3 regions of the Streptomyces sp. NPDC005808 genome follow, and region 3 is predicted to be linked to each of the others. Evidence: riboswitches for the same ligand, from Rfam matches in the RefSeq annotation. Region 3 holds a riboswitch; each other region holds the start of a gene.
The links. Region 3 has a riboswitch for cobalamin ahead of ACFYPC_RS17315 (cobalamin biosynthesis protein). Riboswitches for the same ligand answer to the same signal wherever they lie in the genome.
Positions count from the first base shown of each region.

Region 1 (3,263 bases), on a different contig from region 3:
GCGGTTCGATCCTGGGCGACAAGACGAGGATGGAACGCCTGGCCGTCGACCCCGCGGCCTTCATCCGGCCCTCCCCCACCGCCGGCACACTCGGTGGGGTCGCCAAAGCGACACGCGAGTCGATCGTGGTGATGGAAGCCGCGGGCTACGACGTGGTGCTGGTGGAGACGGTCGGCGTCGGCCAGTCCGAGACGGCCGTCGCGAACATGGTCGACTCCTTCCTCCTGCTGACCCTCGCCCGCACCGGCGACCAGCTCCAGGGCATCAAGAAGGGCGTCCTGGAACTCGCCGACGTGATCGCCGTCAACAAGGCGGACGGACCGCACGAACGCGACGCGCAGGCTGCCGCACGGGAGTTGGCGGGCGCGCTCCGGCTCATGCACGGCAAGGACGGGGCCTGGGCGCCTCCCGTGCTGAGCTGCAGCGCCCGCGAGTCTGCCGGTCTGGACACGGTCTGGGACCGCCTCGAACAGCACCGCACACTCCTCGACTCGACCGGCCGGCTCGCCGCCAAACGCCGTGACCAGCAGGTCGACTGGACCTGGACGATGGTCCGCGACGAACTCCTGGGCCGTCTGCACGCCGATCCGGCCGTACGAGCCCTCACACCTGCCCTCGAACAGCAGGTCAGGGAGGGCGAGTTGACGGCCACACTCGCGGCCGAACGTATTCTCGGGGCCTTCGGCGGCAAAGGCTCCTGAACCAACCCCCTGCGATGAGGATCTGTCCGCGGATCCCGCAGCGGAGTTGGTCGACAGCCGAAAACGCGAGAGGGCCCACGGAGGATTCCGTGGGCCCTGGCTCGTGTGACGGGTCAGGTCAGTTGGCGGCGGCTACCGGCCGTCCCGCTGCGGCCTGCGCAGGTTTGGGATGGAGCAACCGCTCGGCCAGTTCGCCGAACACCAGGCCGAAGCCGCCCCACAGGGTGATCTGGATGGCAAGCGCCGAGACGCGGAAGCGCCACAGCACGGTGGCCGGGAAGTCGGCCGGCACCTCTTGGACGACGGGCAGGAACGCGTACGCCAGTCCGATCGCCACGGCGAAGGCGGCCACCGCCGAGACGGTGGCGTACCAGGTGCCCGCCTTCGGGGCGAGCCACTTGCCCAGGATGGTGGCGGCGACGACGAGGAGCACGCTGAGCACCATCATCAGCAGGTAGAGGGTGGTCCGCTTGCCGATGGTGTCGCCGTTGCCGACGGCGGGCGGGTTGGCCGGGTACTTGAGGAACGGCACGACGTACACCGCGAGCAGCGCGGCCCCCGACAGGAGCAGCGCCGTCGCCCGCGCACTGAACCGGCCCACGCGGCCGAGCGCGAAGCAGAAGGCGAGGGCGGCGATGCCGCCGAAGGCCACCCCGTAGATCAGCACACCGGTGGCGAGGCCGGCAGTGGACTGGAGGCTGCGGGAAACGAGTTCCACCTCGTGGCCGTGGTCGTGGCCCGAGGCATGGGCTTCCTCGAAGCTGATCGCGCTGTCGACGCTCGGCTCACCGAGGAAGTAGGCGACGATCAGGGCGAGCACACCGGCGCCGAGGCCGGCGAGCATGCCCCGCACGAGAAGGTTTCTTACTGTTGCGGAGTTCATCAGGCGCGCGGCGTCCTTCGTCAGTGGCAGGGGAAGCCGAGGAGGTGGCGGGCGTCGTGCACCCACTCGTGGACTTCCTCGCCGGAGACGACGGAGGTGGCGCCCTGCTCAGCGCCGACGAAGTACAACAGGACCAGCATCAGGATGCCGAAGAAGACCGCCCAGGGGGCGATGTCCTTGAGCGGCAGCTTGGCCGGGATGACGGGGGTGGTTGTCGGCTGGGCGACATGCTGCGCCATGGCAGGACCTCCTCTGGGAGTTCGCGTCCCATCTCGGTGGTGCACATGACGACGGCCACGGGTCTGACTCCGGGTGCGCCCCAAGGGGCGTCCCATTTACAGTGGCGCGACCGTGCCGGATTCTCACCGGCTTCCGTCTCGCCGTCGTCGATAACGGACCGACGGTACCGTGTGTCGCGTGCATGGCCAAGACCGCGTCACCTGGCGTGATCTTCCTCTCGTGCCTGGTGACGCGGCCGGTGCGACGCGTGGGTCACCGGTGACACGACTCGGGCCGCGGCGTGTCGAGAAGGCGCCCATGCCCACCTTGACCAGCGATCGCGAACACCGCCCGGAACAGGCGGCGTTCGAAGCGGACGCTTCCGGCGACGGGGGCTCCAAGGCGCGGCCGACGGCCTCTCGGCCATCGCCGCCGCGGGCAACGGAGGCGGCAGTTCTGCGGCCCGACGGTCAGGCCGTGTCCGTCTCCGGACCAACCGGTGGGGCCCATGCCCACCCCGACGACCGGAAACGGCACACGAAAAGGGCCCCCGCAGGCTCTCGCCTGCGAAGACCCTTCGCACCGTCGGGACGACAGGATTTGAACCTGCGACCCCTTGACCCCCAGTCAAGTGCGCTACCAAGCTGCGCCACGTCCCGATGCGTCCGACCAGCGGTGAACCGCGTGATCGTGCGAACAGAACTTTACCCCACCCAAGGGCTGCTCCGTTAATGGCGCGAGCGCGCGACAATCGGGGTATGAGCGGGGCATCTGAGGTTCGGCAGGACGGCGGGCGGGACCGGGACCCGCACGGGCGGGCGCGCAATGCCCGGCCGCGTGACGGTCTGGGGCGGCCACTGCCGTACGGCGCGGACGGGGTGGAGCGGCAGCCCGAGGGTCTCGTACGCAGCCCCGAGGAGACCGTCGCCGAGGCGCAGGCGCTGCTGGACGGGGGTAAACCGTTCCACGCGCACGAGGTGTTCGAGGACGCCTGGAAGGCCGGGCCCGAGGAGGAGCGTGCGCTGTGGCGGGGACTGGCCCAGCTCGCGGTGGGGCTCACGCACGCGGCGAGGGGCAATACGACGGGCGGTGCCCGGCTGCTGCGGCGCGGTGCCGGGGCGGTGGAGGAGTGGGCTGCGGGGACCGGCCGGGCACGTCCTTACGGGATGGTGCTCGCGGAGCTGGGCTCCTGGGCAAGGGAGTTGGCGGGAGCCGTGGAGCGGGACGGTACGGCGATCAGCGCGACGGCCTGGGCGCCGCGGCTGCGCGGACGCCGGCCGTGACGAAGCCGAGCGCCCTCCCTCCCCCGGTGCGGTGGATCCACTGTCGGTGGTGTGCGGCAGACTCTGGGTGTGCGAAAGATTCATGTCATCGGGATCGGGGCGGGTGACCCCGACCAGCTCACGCTTCAGGCGGTCAAGGCGCTGAGGGACACCGACGTGTTCTTCATCCTGGACAAG
Region 1 covers NZ_JBIAIK010000002.1:701,641-704,903, reverse strand. The annotation lists gene meaB (methylmalonyl Co-A mutase-associated GTPase MeaB) at 1-701, shown strand, start outside; gene ACFYPC_RS06705 (CbtA family protein) at 820-1,584, opposite strand; gene ACFYPC_RS06700 (CbtB-domain containing protein) at 1,605-1,823, opposite strand; cobalamin riboswitch at 1,859-2,001, opposite strand; tRNA gene ACFYPC_RS06695 (tRNA-Pro) at 2,389-2,462, opposite strand; gene ACFYPC_RS06690 (DUF309 domain-containing protein) at 2,562-3,086, shown strand; gene cobF (precorrin-6A synthase (deacetylating)) at 3,156-3,263, shown strand, end outside.
Region 1: it holds a riboswitch for cobalamin, as region 3 does, so the genes downstream of both, ACFYPC_RS06700 (CbtB-domain containing protein) here and ACFYPC_RS17315 (cobalamin biosynthesis protein) in region 3, are expected to answer to the same signal.

Region 2 (3,263 bases), on a different contig from region 3:
CGCGCCCGGCGAGGTGCGGATCGTCAACTGCGGCCATCCGCCGCCCCTGCGCGCCGGCCACCGGGTCGAGTTCCTCGAACCCGTCGTCCCCACACCGCCGTTGGGGCTGCGCCCGGAACCGCGCCAGTACCGCGTACGCCTCCAGCCCGGCGACCGCCTGCTGCTCTACACCGACGGCCTGACCGAGGCCCGCGACACGGAAGGCAACCCTTTCCCCCTTCTCGGCGAAGCGGCACTGGCCCTGCGCGACCCCCTCCCCGACGAGGCCCTCAACACCCTCTACACCCGCCTGACCGCCCACACCGGCACCGCCCCCACCGACGACCTGGCTCTGGTCCTGTTGCAGCCCACCGCAGCGACGATCCCGGCATGCGCGCTCTGAGGTTCAAGGTGAGCGCCAAGGCGCGCTCTGAGGTTCAAGGGTGAGCGTCAAGGCGCGCTCTGAGGCTCAAGGATGAGCGTCAAGGACGAGCGGATCCCGAAGAGGGCGGCAGCAGCGTACGGACCAGTTCCTCGGCCTCGCCCAGGATCTGGACCTCGGTCTCACTCATCGTCGGATTGACCGCCCGTCGCTGCCTCGCCTCCCGGAGGCCGGCCTCGGTCACGCCGGGTGGGCCGTCGCCGAGCATCGCGGCCAGCGTCTCGCGGGCCACCTGAGCGTGCGCTCCGCCGGCGACGGCGGCCTGGGCGAGGATCACGGCGGACATACCCCAGTCGAGTCCGGGCAGGCCCTCCTCGGCGTTGGCCCAGTCGATGACCTTGGGGCCTTCGGAGGTGAGCATCACGTTGTCGGGGTGCAGGTCCAGGTGCAGGACGCGGATGGCGGGGTCGGCGGAGAGTCTGGCGGGCACGGCGTGCAGGGCGCGGAGCAGCCGGGCGAGCGTGACACCGGCCTCCTGGGGGCCGAACTCCCCCGCGACGAACGCCTCCAGCATGGTCGGCCCGGACAGCCGCTCCATCACCAGGTCGCTGCGGGTCGCCAACCGCACGGCCGGCGCCGGAAAGCCGTGGCCTCGTACGTGTGCCATCACCGAGGCTTCGGCGGTGGCGTCTCCCCGTCCCCCGCGGATCCGGCGCAGTACCCACGCCTCGTCCAACTCGTAGACGTCCGCCGAACGCCCCGAGCCGAGCAGTCTCCCCGTTGTCCTCATGGGCCGAACCTACCGGGGGCTCACAGGCGGCCCTCAGCGGCCGGCCAATGGGCCGGTAGAGTGAACCAGTCGTCATCACGCCCGTACGGGGGGAAGCCGGTGCAAATCCGGCGCTGACCCGCAACCGTGAGCCACTTGAACAGCCTGAACTGCTTGAACTGCTTGAACTGCTTGAACAGGTGGTGAGCCGGATTGCCCCGTCCGGAGCGTGACCGGCTCGCGCCATCGGCGGTCCGCCGGTGGCCGGCACCGTCGAGGCATACGGGGCCGGAGCCGCCCGGATACCAGTGTGCCCGGTGCTGCCCGGCTCCCCCACAGGGGAGAGTCATGATCGTTCGCCGCAGCGCAGCCGTTCACGCAGCGGTACAAGGAGCGGTTCACGGAGCGGTTCAGGCAGCGGTACACGCAGCGGTTCACGTCACGAGGCCGGCCGCGCTGTTGGCCGCGATCGCCGTGGCCGGTACCGCCTTCGCGCCGACCGCCGCCGCCGCCGCTGCCGCTACCGCCGCCGCTTCAGACGCTTCCCCCTCTCCTTCCCCCGCACTTCCCTCGGGTCTGTACGGCTCCGCCGACCCCACCTACGACGGCGTCTGGCGCCAGTCGCTCGCGCTGCTCGCCCAGCACACGGTGGGCGTGACGCCCGCGGCCAAGGCCGTCGACTGGCTGGCGGGGCAGCAGTGCGCGGACGGGTCCTTCGCTCCGTACCGCGCCGACGCCACCGCGAAGTGCGACGCCAAGACGATGGTCGACACCAACAGCACCGCGGCCGCCGTGCAGGCCCTCGCGGCCCTCGGCCGGCACGACTCCGCGGCGGGCAAGGCCGTCGCATGGCTGAAGTCCGTACAGAACAAGGACGGCGGGTGGGGATACGTGGCAGGCGGGGCGAGCGACGCGAACTCCACGTCCGTGGTGGCCGGGGCGCTGGCCGCGACGGGCGAGAAGCCCGCGGACGTGACCTCCCAGGGTGGGAAGTCTCCGTACGACGCCCTTGCGGAGCTGGCGATCCCCTGCGACGCGGACGGCGGCGGCGCCTTCGCCTACCAGCCGGACAAGAAGGGGAAGCTCGTGGCGAACGCGGACGCCACCGCGGCGGCCGTGACCGGAGCGCTCGGCAGGGGCTTCGCCGGCGCCGAGGTGCAGCCGACGAGCGACGGCGTCTCCTGCGAGGCCGCCGACGACGCCGACGGCGCCGACCCCGAGCGTGCCGCGCAGAACGGCGCCGCATACCTCGTGGAGTCCCTCGCCAAGGACAAGTACCTCAAGTCGGCGCTGCCCGGAGCCGAGGACCAGCCCGACTACGGCAACACCGCGGACGCGGCCGTGGCGCTGGCCACCGCCGGCCACCGCGACGACGCGGCGGACACGGTGCGCTGGTTGGAGGCGCACGCCGCACAGTGGGCCGGGCAGAGCGGACCGGCCGCGTACGCGCAGCTGATCCTCGCCGCGCACGCGAACGCGTTCGACCCGCGCGACTTCGGCGGCCGGGACCTCGTCAAGGAGCTGGGCGCGACGGGCCCGCCGGCGCAGGCGGCGGCGTCCGACTCCGGTGCCGCCAAGCCGCAGTCGCAGTCGCAGTCGCAGTCGCAGTCGCAGTCGCAGTCGCAGTCGCAGTCGCAGGATGGTGACGACGGCGGCCTCGGCGTCTGGTGGATCGTCGGCGTCGGTCTCGTCGCCGGTATCGGTATCGGCTTCCTGATCAGCGGCCGCAACAAGAGGCAGAGGCTGTGAGCCGACGTCGTACGACTCCCCTGGTCCTGGCCGGGCTCCTGCTCGTCCTGGGGCTCGGTTCGGCGGGGCAGGCCCACGCGGTCGGCTACCGCTACTGGTCCTTCTGGGACCTGACCGGCGGCCAGTGGACGTACGCGACACAGGGCCCGTCGACCGCCCGCCCGTCCGACGGCGACGTCCAGGGTTTCCGCTTCGCGGTGAGCGAGGACTCCCAGCACGCGACGAAGCCCCGCGGCGCCACCGGCTTCGCGTCCATCTGCGCCAGGACACCCGCCCAGCAGGGCAAGAAGCGCGTGGCCCTCGTCATCGACTTCGGTACGTCCACGGACGCGCCGTCCGGCGAGACCCCACCGTCCCCGCGCACGGCCTGCGCCCGCGTCCCCT
Region 2 covers NZ_JBIAIK010000003.1:477,840-481,102, reverse strand. The annotation lists gene ACFYPC_RS09310 (PP2C family protein-serine/threonine phosphatase) at 1-382, shown strand, start outside; gene ACFYPC_RS09305 (phosphotransferase) at 462-1,151, opposite strand; cobalamin riboswitch at 1,213-1,368, shown strand; gene ACFYPC_RS09300 (prenyltransferase/squalene oxidase repeat-containing protein) at 1,590-2,879, shown strand; gene ACFYPC_RS09295 (SCO2322 family protein) at 2,876-3,263, shown strand, end outside.
Region 2: it holds a riboswitch for cobalamin, as region 3 does, so the genes downstream of both, ACFYPC_RS09300 (prenyltransferase/squalene oxidase repeat-containing protein) here and ACFYPC_RS17315 (cobalamin biosynthesis protein) in region 3, are expected to answer to the same signal.

Region 3 (3,263 bases):
TGGGGCTGCCCTCCAGCTCTTCCCACGCTCTCTTCGGCGGCCTCATCGGCGCCGCGGTCATGTCGGCCGGCTGGTCGTCGGTCAATGGCTCGACCGTCGTCACCAAGGTGCTGCTCCCCGCGATCGCCGCGCCCGTGGTGGCCGGGCTCGCCGCCATGCTGGCCACCCGGCTGACCTACCGGATCGGCAACCGCGCCGACGAGAAGGCGACCGCCAAGGGCTACCGCGCCGGCCAGATCGCCTCGGCAGGCCTGGTCTCGCTGGCCCACGGCACGAACGACGCGCAGAAGACGATGGGCATCATCACCCTCGCGCTGGTCACCGGCGGTGTGATCGCGCCCGACTCGAACCCGCCGACCTGGGTCATCGTCTCGGCCGGTATGGCCATCGCGCTCGGCACCTACCTGGGCGGCTGGCGCATCATCCGCACCATGGGCAGGGGCCTCACCGACCTCGCGCCGCCGCAGGGCTTCGCCGCCCAGACCAGTGCGGCCACGGTCATCCTGGCCTCCTCCCACCTGGGCTTCTCGCTCTCCACCACACAGTCCTGCTCCGGCGCCGTGATGGGCTCGGGCCTCGGCCGCAAGGGCGGTGTCGTCCGCTGGTCGACCGCGAGCCGCATGTTCATCGCCTGGGGCCTCACGCTCCCGGCGGCGGGCCTGGTCGGCGCGGGCGCCGAGTTCCTCACCCAGCAGGGCACCTGGGGCATCGTCCTGACGGGTGCGCTCCTGGTGGCCGGGTCCGCTGTCATCTGGAACCTGTCACGCCGTCGGCCGGTGACCATCGACAACGTCAACGAGATCGCCGCCGAGCCCTCGGGCGGGGGGGGGGGGGGGGGGGGGGCGCGCCCCCCCCCCCCCCCCCCCCCCCCCCCCCCCCGCGGGCGGCCCGCTCGCCGGCGGCCTGGCAAGCGATCTGAAGGCCACCATCCCGTCCCCGGACGCGGAGCCCACCGCTCCGGCCACGGTGTAAGGAACGAACAGCATGCACATCGACTGGGCAGCCCTCGGCTCCGTCTTCGGAGTCAGTCTCGTGACCACCGTGGCCCTCGTGGGCCTCTTCACCCTGGGCATCGTCGGCCTCTCCAGGCGCGAGTCGGCCTCAGCTCAGGGCGGCTCCGCCGCTCTCGCGGTCACCGGCGCGTACGCCTGCTTCGCCGCCTGCGCGGCGGCGGTGGCGTACGGGATCTATCTGATCGTGGCCTGAGGAGCATTTCAGGACCGCACTGATACCGCACAAGCGAGGCATCACCTCGGGTAGGGCGCGGGACGTGTCAACGTCCCGCGCCCTACCCGTATGTGGGCCTTCGCACACTCTCCCCCCGCAGGTCAACAGCAAGTTGACGGGTCTTCCAACGCCATGGTGGACTGCCGGAGCCAAGTACGACGGCACGAGAGGAAGCCGGTGCAAATCCGGCGCGGTCCCGCCACTGTCACCGGGGAATGAAGCCCCCGGAAGCCAGGAACTCTCACCGTCGGTCTCTTCGAACCAGGGCGTGGACACCCTGAGTGAGGACATATCGCCATGCGCGGCTGCCCAAGTGCCCTGCGAACGACAGTTGTGCCTGACCTGACGGTCGGCTGAACCGGTGCGTGCCGATCGCGTCTTCGCGTACGGCGCCGCCGCCGGCCTCCTCGGTGACCTGCTGCTCGGCGATCCCCGCCGCGGACATCCGGTCGCCGCGTTCGGGCGGGCCGCGGGAGCCGTGGAGCGGGTGCTGTGGCGGGACCACCGCGGGTGGGGCGCGCTGCACACGGCCGTGTGCGTGGGCGGTGCCACCGGGCTCGCGGCGCTCGCGAGTCATTGCGTACGTGGATCCCGTACCGCCTCCATCGCGCTGACCGCCGCCGCCACTTGGGCCGTCGTCGGGGGAACCTCCCTCGGCCGGGAGGCCCGGGCGATCGGGAGCGCGCTCGAAGCCGGTGATGTCGAAGTGGCCCGGGAGCGGCTGCCGCATCTGTGCGGGCGGGATCCGCAGGCGCTCGACGCGGACGGGATCGCGCGGGCCGTCGTCGAGTCCGTCGCCGAGAACACCTCCGATGCCGTGGTGGGCGCTCTTGTGTGGGGGGCTGTGGGCGGTGTGCCCGGTCTGGTCGGGTTCCGCGCCGTGAACACGCTCGACGCGATGGTCGGGCACAGGTCCCCCAGGTACCGGCGCTACGGCTGGGCGTCCGCGCGGCTCGACGATGTCGCGGGCTGGCCGGGGGCGCGGCTGACCGCCGCCCTCGCCACCGCTGCCGGGGACGATCCGCGGGGCGCCCTGCGGGCCTGGCGGGTGGACGCCTGCAAGCATCCGAGCCCGAACGCCGGGCCCGTGGAGGCCTCTTTCGCGGGGGCGCTCGGTGTACGGCTCGGCGGGACCCTCGCGTACGGCGGGAGAGTCGAGCACCGGCCCGTACTCAACGGCGGGGGGCGTGCCGTGGTGGTCGGTGACATCGAGCGGGCCGTACGGCTCTCTCGGCGCGTGAGCTGGCTCGCGCTCGGTGCGTGCGTCGCCGGGCGGCTCCTCACGAAGGGGCGTGCCTGGTGAGCGGCGGGCTGCTGGTCGCCGGGACCACCTCCGACGCGGGCAAGAGCGTCGTGACCGCCGGGATCTGCCGGTGGCTGGTGCGGCAGGGCGTCAAGGTCGCGCCGTTCAAGGCGCAGAACATGTCGCTGAACTCGTTCGTGACGCGGGAGGGCGCCGAGATCGGGCGGGCCCAGGCGATGCAGGCGCAGGCCGCCCGTGTGGAGCCGACCGCGCTCATGAACCCCGTGCTCCTCAAGCCGGGCAGCGACCGGAGCAGTCAGGTCGTGCTCATGGGGAAGCCCGTGGGCGAGATGAGCGCTCGCGGCTACCACGGTGGACGGCAGGAAGCACTCCTGGGGACCGTACTGGAGTGCCTCGCCGAGTTGCGGGGCACGTATGACGCGGTGATCTGCGAGGGGGCGGGGAGTCCCGCCGAGATCAATCTGCGGCGGACGGACATCGTGAACATGGGGATCGCGCGGAATGCGCGACTGCCCGTGCTTGTCGTGGGCGACATCGATCGTGGGGGTGTCTTCGCGTCCTTCTTCGGGACCGTCGCGCTGCTGTCGCGCGAGGACCAGGAACTCGTCGCCGGGTTTCTGGTGAACAAGTTCCGCGGGGATGTCTCCCTGTTGGAACCGGGGCTCGACATGCTCCACGGGCTCACCGGGCGGCCCAGTTACGGCGTGCTGCCCTTCCGGCACGGCCTCGGGATCGACGAGGAGGACGGAATGGCGGTCTCGCTGAGGGGCGC
Region 3 covers NZ_JBIAIK010000007.1:62,750-66,012, forward strand. The annotation lists partial or broken gene ACFYPC_RS17305 (anion permease) at 1-860, shown strand, start outside; gene ACFYPC_RS17310 (hypothetical protein) at 985-1,206, shown strand; cobalamin riboswitch at 1,346-1,489, shown strand; gene ACFYPC_RS17315 (cobalamin biosynthesis protein) at 1,589-2,530, shown strand; gene ACFYPC_RS17320 (cobyric acid synthase) at 2,527-3,263, shown strand, end outside.